Regions from separate parts of the Streptomyces lothianensis genome, predicted to be linked through region 2. Evidence: predicted binding sites of a transcription regulator. Region 2 holds the regulator's gene; the other holds the start of a gene.
What was found. The regulator HrcA, encoded in region 2, represses chaperone genes, less so after heat shock. The targets are predictions, from matches to a motif close to TTNGCACTCNGNNNNNCNGAGTGCNAA.

Region 1: groL (chaperonin GroEL) is a predicted target of HrcA. The motif match lies at 4,520-4,546, and genes of this name have one in related genera.

The regions. Positions count from the first base shown of each region.
Region 1 covers NZ_JBLMKT010000030.1:14,991-21,161, reverse strand. The annotation lists gene ACLF6P_RS10660 (alpha,alpha-trehalose-phosphate synthase (UDP-forming)) at 1-196, opposite strand, end outside; gene ACLF6P_RS10655 (hypothetical protein) at 301-684, opposite strand; gene ACLF6P_RS10650 (glucosyl-3-phosphoglycerate synthase) at 748-1,761, opposite strand; SAM riboswitch class I at 1,927-2,072, shown strand; gene thrC (threonine synthase) at 2,091-3,401, shown strand; gene ACLF6P_RS10640 (ubiquitin-like small modifier protein 1) at 3,450-3,725, shown strand; gene ACLF6P_RS10635 (cold-shock protein) at 4,196-4,399, shown strand; gene groL (chaperonin GroEL) at 4,714-6,171, shown strand, end outside.
Region 2 covers NZ_JBLMKT010000037.1:65,629-71,799, forward strand. The annotation lists gene ACLF6P_RS12785 (hypothetical protein) at 171-638, shown strand; gene ACLF6P_RS12790 (16S rRNA (uracil(1498)-N(3))-methyltransferase) at 782-1,525, opposite strand; gene ACLF6P_RS12795 (nitronate monooxygenase) at 1,522-2,586, opposite strand; gene dnaJ (molecular chaperone DnaJ) at 2,648-3,784, opposite strand; gene hrcA (heat-inducible transcriptional repressor HrcA) at 3,785-4,801, opposite strand; gene ACLF6P_RS12810 (MBL fold metallo-hydrolase) at 4,967-5,692, shown strand; gene ACLF6P_RS12815 (DUF3097 domain-containing protein) at 5,815-6,171, shown strand, end outside.

The DNA of each region.
Region 1 (6,171 bases), on a different contig from region 2:
CGCGGTCGCCTTCGCCCAGCGCCGAGCAGACCCAGAGCGCGTCCGTCTCGTCGCCGATCGCGGAGAGACCGGAGACGAGCCCGCCTCCGCCGCGCTTCGCGTCGAGGGTCCCGTCCTCCCGTGGGGAGTAGGAGACGGGGCCGCGATTGGACGCGACGAGGACGTGTGCGGCGCGCTCGCCCTGCTCGGAGACCATGACGCGAACCTAGCCCACGCCGTGAGCGCTCAAAAGTACGCGTGCGCCGCACGGTCGGCAGTCGGTCCCGGTCAGCCGGCGCTCGACCGGGGACCGGCCGGCGGTCAGTCGCGGTGGGAGCGTGAGGCCGCCAGGGCCAGTGCGCCCAGGCCGCACAGCACGATCGCCAGCCCGCCGAACAGCATCGTGTTCGAGCCGCCGCCGGTTTCGGCCATCATCGGCGTGACCGCCTCCCCGTCGGCGCGGCTGCCCTCGGCCCCTGCCTCGGCCCCTGCCCCGGCCCCTGCCCCGGCGGCGGCCGGGGCGATCGCGCGTCCGTGGTCGGAGAGGGTCACGGCGGTGTCCTGGCGTGCGGCGGGCGGCTCGGCGCCCACGGCCACGGCCACGGTGGCGGGGGCGAGGAGGGTGAGTGAGGTGGCGGCGGTCGCGGCGGCGACGAGGGCGCCCAGGGTACGGAGGGTCTTTCGCGTAGCGTGTCTGAACCACATAAATGGGAAATTTAGGCAATAACCATGATCAGGACAGGTACCGCCACGCGCACAGGCAGGCTGCTATGCCACCCGCCGGTCCCGGTACTCCGCGATCTCCGCCATCGGCGGCCGCTCCTCGGTGTCCACGGCATGCGTCCGTGGCTCGAAACCGTCGCTGCCCCGCTCGAACTGGGTCAGCCGCGGCCGTACGAGATGGCCGCGCGCGAGCCGTAGCTGCGCGGTCCGGTAGATGGCCGCGGCCATCTGGCCGAGGGCGCGCCCGTCCTGGTGGCGGTGCTTGCGCACACCGACGTCGACCTGGGCGAGCGCGTCGAGGCCCACCGTGTGCAGCGCGTCGACGAGGAGGCCGAGTTCCACGCCGTATCCGACGGGGAACGGCAGCCGCTCCAGGAGCGAGCGCCGGGCCGCGTACTCGCCGCCCAGCGGCTGTACGAATCCGGCCAGCCGGGGCCAGTGCAGGTTGAGCAGCGGGCGGGCCACCAGCTCGGTGACCCGGCCGCCCTGGTCGTTGGGCACGGAGCCGCCGGGAGAACCGCCCGGTCCGCTGCCCGGTCCGCCGGAGCCGCCCGCCCCCGCGCCCTCGCCGAGCGGCCGGTCGTACATCGCCTTGACGAACTGCACCTCGGGATCGGTGAGCAGCGGCCCGACGATCCCGCTGACGAAGTCCGGCGAGAACTCGCGCAGATCCGCGTCCACGAAGCAGACGATCTCCCCGCTCGTCACGAGCAGCGAACGCCACAGCACCTCGCCCTTGCCGGGCACGGCCGGGATCCGCGGGAGGATCGCGTCCCGGTGCACCACGCGCGCGCCGGCCGCCGCCGCGACCTCGGCCGTACGGTCGGTGGAACCGGAGTCGATCACCACGAGCTCGTCGACGAGGGGGGCGTCCGGACTCATCAGCTCACGCCGGATGACCGTGACGATCTGCCCGACCGTGGCCTCCTCGTCGAGGGCGGGCAGCACCACGGAGACCGTCGCGCCCTGCCGGGCCTTCTCGGCCAGGAGGACATCGAGCGGCCGGTCCTTCACCGACCAGGAGCGCCGCTCCAGCCAGCGCTCCACCTCTTCGAGCACGCCTGCCCACACCTGTCTCTCTGTGATCCATCTCGCCGTTCGGACGACTATCTCAACGGCTGGGGCCTTCGGTTACAGTCTTGAACAACGCGTACGACCACCGCATGCCGGGGGTCGCCGCGCGGGACACAAACACCTGGTCCACGGACAGACACCAGGTCATACCGCTCATCCAGAGGGGCAGAGGGATACGGCCCGTTGAAGCCCCGGCAACCCTCCAGTCAGTCTTCGCACCGCGCGACGCGAGGTCCCTGACTCGGGAAGGTGCCAAATCCGTCTCATGGCGAAGTGCGTCATGAGGAAGATGAGGAGAAAGGGCCTCGCCTGCCATGGCTGTACAGACCGTCGAACCCACCACCCCCGAAGCCGCCGCCTCCGCCGCCGCTTCCGTGGATCTCGGCCCCGCCGCCGCCCTCTCCTGCCGCGAGTGCGGCCACCGCGTACCGCTCGGCCCGCTCTTCGCCTGCCAGGAGTGTTTCGGCCCTCTGGAGATCGCCTACGACTTCGAGGCGTACGAGACCGAGGAGCTGCGCCGCCGCATCGAGGCCGGACCGGCGAACATCTGGCGTTACGCGCCGCTCCTGCCCGTCCCCGCGGACGTGGCCGAGAAGCCCAACCTGAACCCGGGCTGGACCAAGCTCGTCAAGGCCGACAACCTGGCGCGCGAGCTCGGCGCCGAGCCCGGGAAGCTGTTCGTCAAGGACGACTCCGGCAACCCCACGCACTCCTTCAAGGACCGCGTCGTCGCCCAGGCCATCGAGGCCGCCCGCGCCTTCGGCTTCACCACCCTGTCCTGCTCCTCCACCGGCAACCTCGCGGGCGCGGTCGGCGCCGCCGCCGCGCGGGCCGGCTTCCGCTCCTGTGTGTTCATCCCGCACGACCTGGAGCAGGGCAAGGTCGTCATGGCCGCCGTCTACGGCGGTGAGCTCGTAGCCATCGAGGGCAACTACGACGACGTGAACCGCTTCTGCTCCGAGCTCATCGGCGACCCGCTGGGCGAGGGCTGGGGCTTCGTCAACGTCAATCTGCGCCCGTACTACGCGGAAGGCTCCAAGACCCTCGCGTACGAGATCTGCGAGCAGCTCGGCTGGCGGCTGCCCGACCAGCTGGTCATCCCGATCGCCTCCGGATCGCAGCTCACGAAGATCGACAAGGGGCTGCAGGAGCTCATCAGGCTGGGGCTCGTCGAGGACAGGCCGTACAAGATCTTCGGCGCGCAGGCGGAGGGCTGCTCGCCGGTCTCGGCGGCCTTCAAGGCCGGGCACGACGTCGTGCGCCCGCAGAAGCCCGACACCATCGCCAAGTCGCTCGCCATCGGCAACCCGGCCGACGGCCCGTACGTCCTCGACATCGCGCGCCGTACGGGCGGAGCGGTGGAGGACGTGAACGACGCGCAGGTCGTCGAGGCGATCAGGCTGCTCGCGCAGACCGAGGGAATCTTCGCCGAGACGGCCGGTGGTGTGACCGTGGGGGTCGCGCGCAAGCTGTTCGACCAGGGCGTCCTCGATCCCTCGCTGACCACCGTGGTGCTCAACACCGGCGACGGCCTCAAGACCCTCGACGCGGTCGCCGACAGCGGCGCCACCGCGACCATCCGCCCGGACCTGGACGCGTTCCGCGCGGCGGGGCTCGCTGGCTGAGGCGCCCCCGTATCCCCTCTCCCTCCTCCTGAAAGGCTTCGAAGTCCCATGAGCGTGAACGTCCGGATCCCCACCATCCTGCGCACCTACACCGGCGGCAAGGCCGAGGTCGCGGCCGAGGGCGCGACCCTCGCCGACGTCATCGCCGACCTGGAGAAGAACCACACGGGCATCGCCGCGCGCGTCCTCGACGACCAGGGCAAGCTGCGCCGCTTCGTGAATGTGTACGTGAACGACGACGACGTGCGCTTCGAGCAGGGCCTTCAGACGGCCACCCCGGACGGCGCCGGCGTCTCGATCATCCCGGCCGTCGCGGGCGGCTGAAAGCTTCCGTTCCGCTTCTTCCCGCTCTTCCTGCCCCTCCGCTTCCCCGCCCCCTCCGCTTCCCCGCCTCCGCGCGGGAAGCGGAGGGGGCAATTCTGTATGGTTGAGCGCGGTACAGTTGGGAATGCTGTTTCGCCTTTATGAGCGGATGCGGTGAGCGTGTGCCGCGGTCATATGAGAACTCGCCCGCGTGCTGACAAGAATTCAGATCCGCGCTCGCGTCAAATGCACGATTTAGCCCCTTTCGCCCGGCCCGACTTGCCCTGACGTCTGGCGAATTCTCCGTACATTCCCGATCGGTCGTGCCCAGAATTCTCGTCCGATTGACCTGTTGCAGACGGCAGTTGGACAGATACATTCAGCGGCGGTCGACGCGTTCCGGCGCACACCCCCACCTGTCGGGGGGTGAGGTCTGACCCGGATTCGCGAAGTGCGGATCTGTGCAAGGGCCAGTAATAGGGGAGTTAGGCATGGCTCAGGGCACCGTCAAGTGGTTCAACGCGGAGAAGGGCTACGGCTTCATCGCGGTCGACGGTGGTGCGGATGTTTTCGTCCACTACAGCGCGATTCAGATGGACGGATACCGCACCCTTGAAGAGGGCCAGCGGGTCGAGTTCGAGATCTCGCAGGGTCAGAAGGGGCCGCAGGCGGACATGGTCCGCGTGACTGCCTGATCGCGCCGGAGCAAGTCTGCAACGACGTGATGAAGGGTCCGCATCCCGGGAACGGGGTGCGGACCCTTCTGCGTCCGGGGCCCGGCGTGAGGGCCCTGACGTGGGGATCTTCGAGACGCGCTTGCACTCGACCAGGCCGAGTGCTAATCATTGGCGTTAGCACTCTACGAGTGAGAGTGCTACACGAACTTGGATCGGCCGGTGAGGTCGCCGGACCTGGCGGGGCAAGGAACCGCCAGCTGCCGGAGACCGTCCGTCGCGGGCACCGCGCCCGATCCGGAGCAATCCACCCCTGTCCGGGAGGACCACTTCACATGGCCAAGATCATCGCGTTCGACGAGGAGGCACGGCGCGGTCTCGAGCGCGGGATGAACCAGCTCGCCGACGCCGTCAAGGTCACCCTTGGCCCCAAGGGCCGCAACGTCGTCCTCGAGAAGAAGTGGGGCGCCCCCACGATCACCAACGATGGTGTGTCCATCGCCAAGGAGATCGAGCTCGAGGACCCGTACGAGAAGATCGGCGCCGAGCTGGTCAAGGAAGTCGCCAAGAAGACGGACGACGTCGCCGGTGACGGTACGACCACCGCCACCGTCCTCGCCCAGGCGCTCGTCCGCGAGGGCCTGCGCAACGTGGCCGCCGGCGCCAACCCGATGGCCCTCAAGCGCGGCATCGAGACCGCCGTCGAGGCCGTCTCCGGCGCCCTGCTCGACCAGGCCAAGGAGGTCGAGACCAAGGAGCAGATCGCTTCGACCGCCTCCATCTCCGCCGCCGACACCCAGATCGGCGAGCTCATCGCCGAGGCCATGGACAAGGTCGGCAAGGAAGGCGTCATCACGGTCGAGGAGGCCCAGACCTTCGGTCTGGAGCTGGAGCTCACCGAGGGCATGCGCTTCGACAAGGGCTACATCTCGGCGTACTTCGCGACCGACATGGAGCGCATGGAGGCCGTCCTCGAGGACCCGTACATCCTCATCGCCAACTCCAAGATCGGCTCGGTCAAGGACCTGCTTCCGCTCCTGGAGAAGGTCATGCAGTCCGGCAAGCCGCTGCTGATCATCGCCGAGGACGTCGAGGGCGAGGCCCTGTCCACCCTGGTCGTCAACAAGATCAAGGGCACCTTCAAGTCCGTCGCCGTCAAGGCCCCGGGCTTCGGCGACCGCCGCAAGGCGATGCTGAACGACATCGCCATCCTCACCGGCGGCGAGGTCATCTCGGAGGAGGTCGGTCTCAAGCTGGAGAACGCCTCCGTCGAGCTGCTCGGCCGCGCCCGCAAGGTCGTCATCACCAAGGACGAGACCACCATCGTCGATGGTGCCGGTGACAGCGAGGCCGTCAACGGCCGCGTGAACCAGATCCGCGCCGAGATCGAGCAGTCGGACTCCGACTACGACCGCGAGAAGCTCCAGGAGCGCCTCGCGAAGCTCGCCGGCGGCGTGGCGGTCATCAAGGCCGGTGCCGCGACCGAGGTCGAGCTCAAGGAGCGGAAGCACCGCATCGAGGACGCCGTGCGCAACGCCAAGGCGGCCGTCGAGGAGGGCATCGTCGCCGGTGGTGGCGTGGCCCTGCTGCAGGCCTCCTCGGTCTTCGAGAAGCTGGAGCTCGACGGTGACGAGGCCACCGGCGCCAACGCCGTGCGTCTCGCCCTGGAGGCCCCGCTCAAGCAGATCGCCGTCAACGGTGGTCTCGAGGGCGGCGTCGTCGTGGAGAAGGTGCGCAACCTCTCCGTCGGCCACGGCCTGAACGCCGCGACCGGTGAGTACGTCGACATGATC
Region 2 (6,171 bases):
TGTCCACGCGTCACCGGGTCCGTCCCGGGGCGGGCCCTGCCCCGGGGCGGGCCCTCTTCCGCTGCGGCGTGCTCGGTGGGAACCTGTCCCGTATGGGGGCTTTGAGGCGCTTACGTGGTCGGCGGGTCGTTGTCGCTGGGGCGGTGGTGGCGGGTGCCGCGCTCGGGGTCGTGGCGTGTCAGCCGGTGGACGGGGAGCTCAGTACGGCCGCGGTGGCGCTCACCACGGACCGCAAAGGCACCGACGCGCTGGAGAAGAAGGGCATCGAGGTCCAGTGGCTCAACTGCGGTGCCTCCTTGGGAGAGGGCGAGGGCCGGGGCAACGGAGGCGCCTCCACCGCCGCCAAGTCCCCCTCCGTGCGCAGCATCGCGACCGTCGACTGCGAAGGCCGCACCGAGGACGACCGAGAGATCACCCTCACCGGGAAGGTGACCGAGGAGCGCGGCGGTGCGTGCGTACGCGGGGACCTCACCGGGAAGGTCGCGGGGAAGACCGTGCTGCGGGCGGACGTCCTGGGCAACTGCGCGGACTACACGCCGCGTTCACGGCCACCGGACAACCGGCCCGGGCCGACGGTCACGGTGACGCGGACCGTCACCGTGCACCCGCCGACGTGCGACTGCCGACCGGGGAAGTGACGGCCGCCGCTACCGGGGGGGCAGCGCGCCACCTCCCACGGGGAGCGCCGCCAGGGCCGTCCGGCGGATCAGGCCGAACCGGCCGAGGGGCCGAGGGGCCGAGGGGCCGAGGGGCCGAGGGGGCCGAACCGGCCGAGGAAGCCCTACCCCCAGCGCCCACTGCGCCCGAGCAGCAGCGCCGCCGCGGCCGTTCCCGCCGTGGACGTGCGCAGGACGCTGGGCCCGAGCCGGTACGGGAGGGCACCGGCCGCCGCGAAGCTCTCCAGCTCCTGCGGAGAGACACCGCCTTCGGGCCCCACCACGAGCACGACCGACCCCGAGGCGGGCAGTTCGGCCGAGGCGAGCGGCTCGCTGCCCGTCTCGTGCAGGACGCCCGCGAAGTCCGCTTCGGCGAGCAGCGCCGCCACCTGCTTGGTGGACGCCAGCTCCGCCACCGGCGGGAACCGCAGCCGCCGCGACTGCTTCCCCGCCTCGCGGGCCGTCGCCCGCCACTTGCCGAGGGACTTCACGCCCCGCTCGCCCTTCCACTGCGTGATGCAGCGCGAGGCGGCCCACGGCACGATCGCGTCGACCCCGGTCTCCGTCATCGTCTCCACGGCAAGCTCGCCCCGGTCGCCCTTGGGCAGCGCCTGTACGACGGTGATGCGCGGGCTCGGTTCGGGCTCGGTCAGCAGCTCGGCGGCCTCGACGAAGAGCTTGTCCTTGCCCTCCGTGCGCTGCACGGTCCCGGCGGCCGCGCGCCCCTGCCCGTCGGTGAGCACGATCTCCTCACCGGACTGCAGCCGGCGCACCGAGACGGCATGCCGCCCCTCGGGCCCGTCCAGGGTCAGCAGCGCACCGGGCGCGGCCCCTTCGAGGGACTCGACCACGAAGACGGGGGCGGTCATGCCGCACCTCGCGAACCCAGCTCGGCGGCCGCCGCACGGTATTCGGCCTCCAGCACCTCCACGAGCTGCCCGGCCGGCAACTCCCGCGCCATCCGGTGCCCCTGACCGGCCCACAGCGCCATGCCCTGCGCGTCACCGGTCCTCGCGGCGGCCTTGCGCAGGCCGCCGGTCAGGTGGTGCACCTGCGGATACGCGGCGGGCGCGTAGGGCCCGTGCTCGCGCACGAAGCGGTTGACCAGGCCGCGGGCGGGGCGCCCGGTGAAGGCACGGGTCAGTTCCGTGCGTACGAACAAGGGGTTGGTCAGGGCCTGTTTGTGCAGCACGTTCGCTCCGGACTCGGGACAGACGAGGAAGGCGGTGCCCAGCTGGGCCAGGTCGGCGCCCGCCGCGAGCGCCGCCGCGATCTGGCTGCCGCGCATCAGCCCGCCGGCCGCGATGAGCGGCAGCCGTATGGTCTCGCGGACCTGGGTGACGAGCGAGAGGAGACCGATCCCGCTGCCCTCCGCCTCGGGATCGTCGCGGTGCGTGCCCTGGTGCCCGCCGGCCTCGATGCCCTGCACACAGACTGCGTCCGCACCGGCCCACTGCGCGGCCTGCGCCTCCTCGGGCGTGGTGACGGTGACGACGGTGTACGTGCCGACGCCGGCCAGGGCGTCGAGGATCTCGCGGCCCGGGCAGCCGAAGGTGAAGGAGACGACGGGCACGGGGTCGTCGAGCAGGAGCGCCAGCTTGGCGTCGAAGGCGTCGTCGAGGCCTCTCTCGGGATCGCCGAGCTCAGTCGCGTACCAGGCGGCCTCACCGGCGAGCTGGTCCGCGTACACGGACACGGCGGCCGGGTCGGCGGTGTCGGGCTGCGGCAGGAACAGGTTCACGCCGAAGGGCCGGCCGGTCAGGCCGCGGGTCTGCTTGATCTCCTGGTACATCCCGTCGGCGGTCTTGTACCCGGCGGCGAGAAACCCGAGCCCGCCCGCCTCCGAGACGGCGGCGACGAGCGCGGGACAGGAGGCACCCCCGGCCATGGGGGCCTGCACAATCGGAACCGGGCAGAGATCGCTCACCATTCAGCCCCCATCCACGGGTCGGATACGGACATCCGGGGGCGAAGCCCCCGGATACCGGAACTCAGCGCCCGTTGAAGGCGTCCTTCAGCCGGGAGAACAACCCCTGCTGTCCGGGCTGGAACTGCCCCGTGGGCCGCTCCTCCCCGCGCAGAGCCGCAAGCTCACGCAGCAGCCGCTCCTGCTCCGCATCCAGCTTCGAAGGCGTCAGCACCTCGACATGCACGATGAGGTCACCGCGCCCGCCGCCGCGCAGATGCGTGACACCCCGCCCGTGCAGCGGGATCGACTGCCCCGACTGCGTACCGGGCCGGATGTCGACCTCTTCGAGCCCGTCGAGCGTCTCCAGCGGCACCTTCGTGCCGAGCGCCGCCGCCGTCATCGGGATGGTCACGGTGCAGTGCAGGTCATCGCCGCGCCGCTGGAACACGGGGTGCGGCAGCTCGTGGATCTCGACGTAGAGGTCACCGGCGGGCCCGCCTCCGGGGCCCACCTCGCCCTCGCCGGCGAGCTGGATGCGTGTGCCGTTGTCGACACCGGCCGGGATCTTCACGGTCAGGGTCCGGCGCGAACGCACCCGCCCGTCGCCCGCGCACTCGGGGCACGGCGTCGGCACGACCGTACCGAAACCCTGGCACTGCGGGCAGGGCCTGGAGGTCATGACCTGGCCGAGGAAGGACCGCGTGACCTGCGAGACCTCACCGCGGCCGCGGCACATGTCACAGGTCTGCGCGGAGGTGCCGGGCGCGGCACCCTCACCGGAACACGTCGAACACACGATGGCCGTATCGACCTGGATGTCCTTCGTGGTCCCGAAGGCCGCCTCGTCCAGCTCGACCTCGAGCCGGATCATGGCGTCCTGGCCGCGGCGGGTACGCGAACGGGGTCCGCGCTGGGACGCCGTACCGAAGAACGCGTCCATGATGTCCGAGAAGTTCCCGAACCCGCCCTGGCCGAAGCCGCCCGCGCCACCGCCGCCCGCCTGGGACAGCGGGTCGCCTCCGAGGTCGTAGACCTGCTTCTTCTGCGGGTCCGACAACACCTCGTAGGCGGCGTTGATCTCCTTGAAGCGCTCCTGGGTCTTCGGATCCGGATTCACATCCGGGTGAAGTTCCCTGGCAAGCCTCCGGAAGGCCTTCTTGATCTCGTCCTGGGAAGCGTCGCGGCGCACGCCGAGTACGGCGTAGTAGTCCGTGGCCACTTACGACTCCGCCAGGATCTGTCCGACGTAACGTGCCACTGCGCGTACTGCTCCCATCGTTCCGGGGTAATCCATGCGGGTCGGGCCGACCACGCCGAGTTTGGCGACTGCTTCGCCGCCCGAACCGTAGCCGACCGAGACGACCGAGGTGGAGTTGAGCCCCTCATGGACGTTCTCATGCCCGATACGTACGGTCATGCCCGGATCCTTGGCCTCGCCCAGCAGCTTGAGAAGCACGACCTGCTCCTCGAGCGCTTCGAGCACCGGCCGGATCACGAGCGGGAAATCATGTCCGAAGCGCGTCAGATTGGCGGTGCCGCCGATCATCAGGCGCTCCTCGGACTCCTCGACAAGGGTTTCGAGGAGCGTCGCGAGGACGGTCGCGACGGTGCCCTGGTCGCCCGGGTCGAAGGACTCGGGCAGATCCTGGACGAGCTGCGGCACGTCGGAGAACCGGCGTCCCGCCACCCTGCTGTTGAGCCGGGCCCGCAGATCCGCGAGCGAGGTCTCGCCGAACGGCGCCGGGCAGTCGACATGGCGCTGCTCCACCCGTCCGGTGTCCGTGATCACCACGAGCATCAGACGGGCGGGTGCGAGCGAGAGAAGTTCCACATGCCGCACCGTGGACCGGGTCAGCGAGGGGTACTGCACGACGGCGACCTGCCGGGTCAGCTGCGCGAGCAGCCGTACGGTGCGGCCGACGACGTCGTCGAGGTCGACGGCGCCGTCCAGGAAGTTCTCGATGGCGCGCCGTTCCGCGGCCGAGAGCGGCTTGACCCCGGCCATCCTGTCGACGAAGAGCCGGTAGCCCTTGTCGGTCGGGATCCGCCCCGCGCTGGTGTGCGGCTGGGCGATGAAGCCCTCGTCCTCCAGGGCCGCCATGTCGTTGCGGACGGTCGCGGGCGAGACCCCGAGCTTGTGCCGCTCGGTGAGGGCCTTGGAGCCGACCGGCTCCTCGGTGCCCACATAGTCCTGGACGATGGCGCGCAGCACCTCCAGCCTGCGTTCACTGAGCATCCGCGCACCTCCATCTGTCGCCCGCCCGGGCCTCCCTTCCGGCCCCGATCCGGCTCCTCTGGCACTCGTACGAGGTGAGTGCCAGCAAAACCGCATGGTCAGTGTACGGCCGTCGGGTGGCGCCCTAGCAAGGCCGATCCCCTCTGATGCGGTTAGCGTCACGCTATGGACATCAGGTGGGAAGAGTTCGGGTGGGAGGAGCTGGGCGACGGGATCGGCCGTCGGCGGCTCCCGGTCTGGGACGCGACCGTCGCGCTGGTCGCCGGCTCCACCGGGGCACTGCTCTTCGACACGGGCGCGTCGCTGCGCGAGGGCGCTCAGATCCGCAGGCAGGCGCAGGCACTGCTCGGCGGGCGCCGCGTCACCCATATCGCGCTGAGCCATCCGCACTTCGACCATGTGCTCGGTACGGGGGCGTTCGCGGGCGTGCGAGTCTACGCGGCCGCCGGGATGGACCGGATCCTGAACACCGGCCGGGAGGAGCTCGCGCGCGATGCGGTACGCCACGGGCTGCCCGAGGGCGACGCCGCCTCCTCGACGGAAATCGTCATCCGGCCGCACCACCTCATCACCCACGACTGGTCGCTCGACCTGGGCGGCCGGGACGTCCTGCTGTCCCTGGCGGGCCCCGCGCACAGCCCGTACGACCTGGTGGCTCTCGTCCCGGACGCCGGTCTTGTGCTGTGCGGCGATCTGGTCGAGGAATCGGGCGAGCCGCAGGCCGGGCCGGATGCGACGCCCGGACTGTGGCCGCACGCGCTCGACCGGCTGCTCGAACTCGGCGGGCCGCGGCCGGACGTCCGCTACGTGCCCGGGCACGGTGGGGTGGTCGACGGAGCCTTCGTCCGTGCGCAGCGGTCCGCGCTCGCCGAACGGTTCGGCGTCGCGTGAGCGGTTCGCCGTCGCGTACGTGGTCCGGCGTCGCATACGTGGTCCGGCGTCGCGTAAGTGGTCCGGATCCGGCTCGGCGTGTCGCCGTACACCCGGCCCGGACTCTTCCTATCGTCGGACGGATGCGCAGCTACAGCCCCGACCTCACCCCGCCCTGGAAGAAGCCCCGGGCCGTGCCTTCCGTGGAGGCGACCGCGGACCTGGTCGTCGAGGAGGTCACGACGGGGTTCTGCGGGGCGGTGATCCGCTGCGAGGCGGGGACGGTCACGTTGGAGGACCGCTTCGGCAAACACCGGGTGTTTCCGCTGGAGCCGCGCGGGTTCCTGCTCGACGGTCGGGTCGTCACTCTGACCCGGCCCGCCGCGCCCGGGCCGGTGCGGCCCTCGCGTACGGCATCGGGTTCGGTGGCCGTGCCCACGGCGCGGGCGCGGGTCGCCCGGGCCGGGCGGATCTACGTCGAGGGGCGCCACGACGCGGAG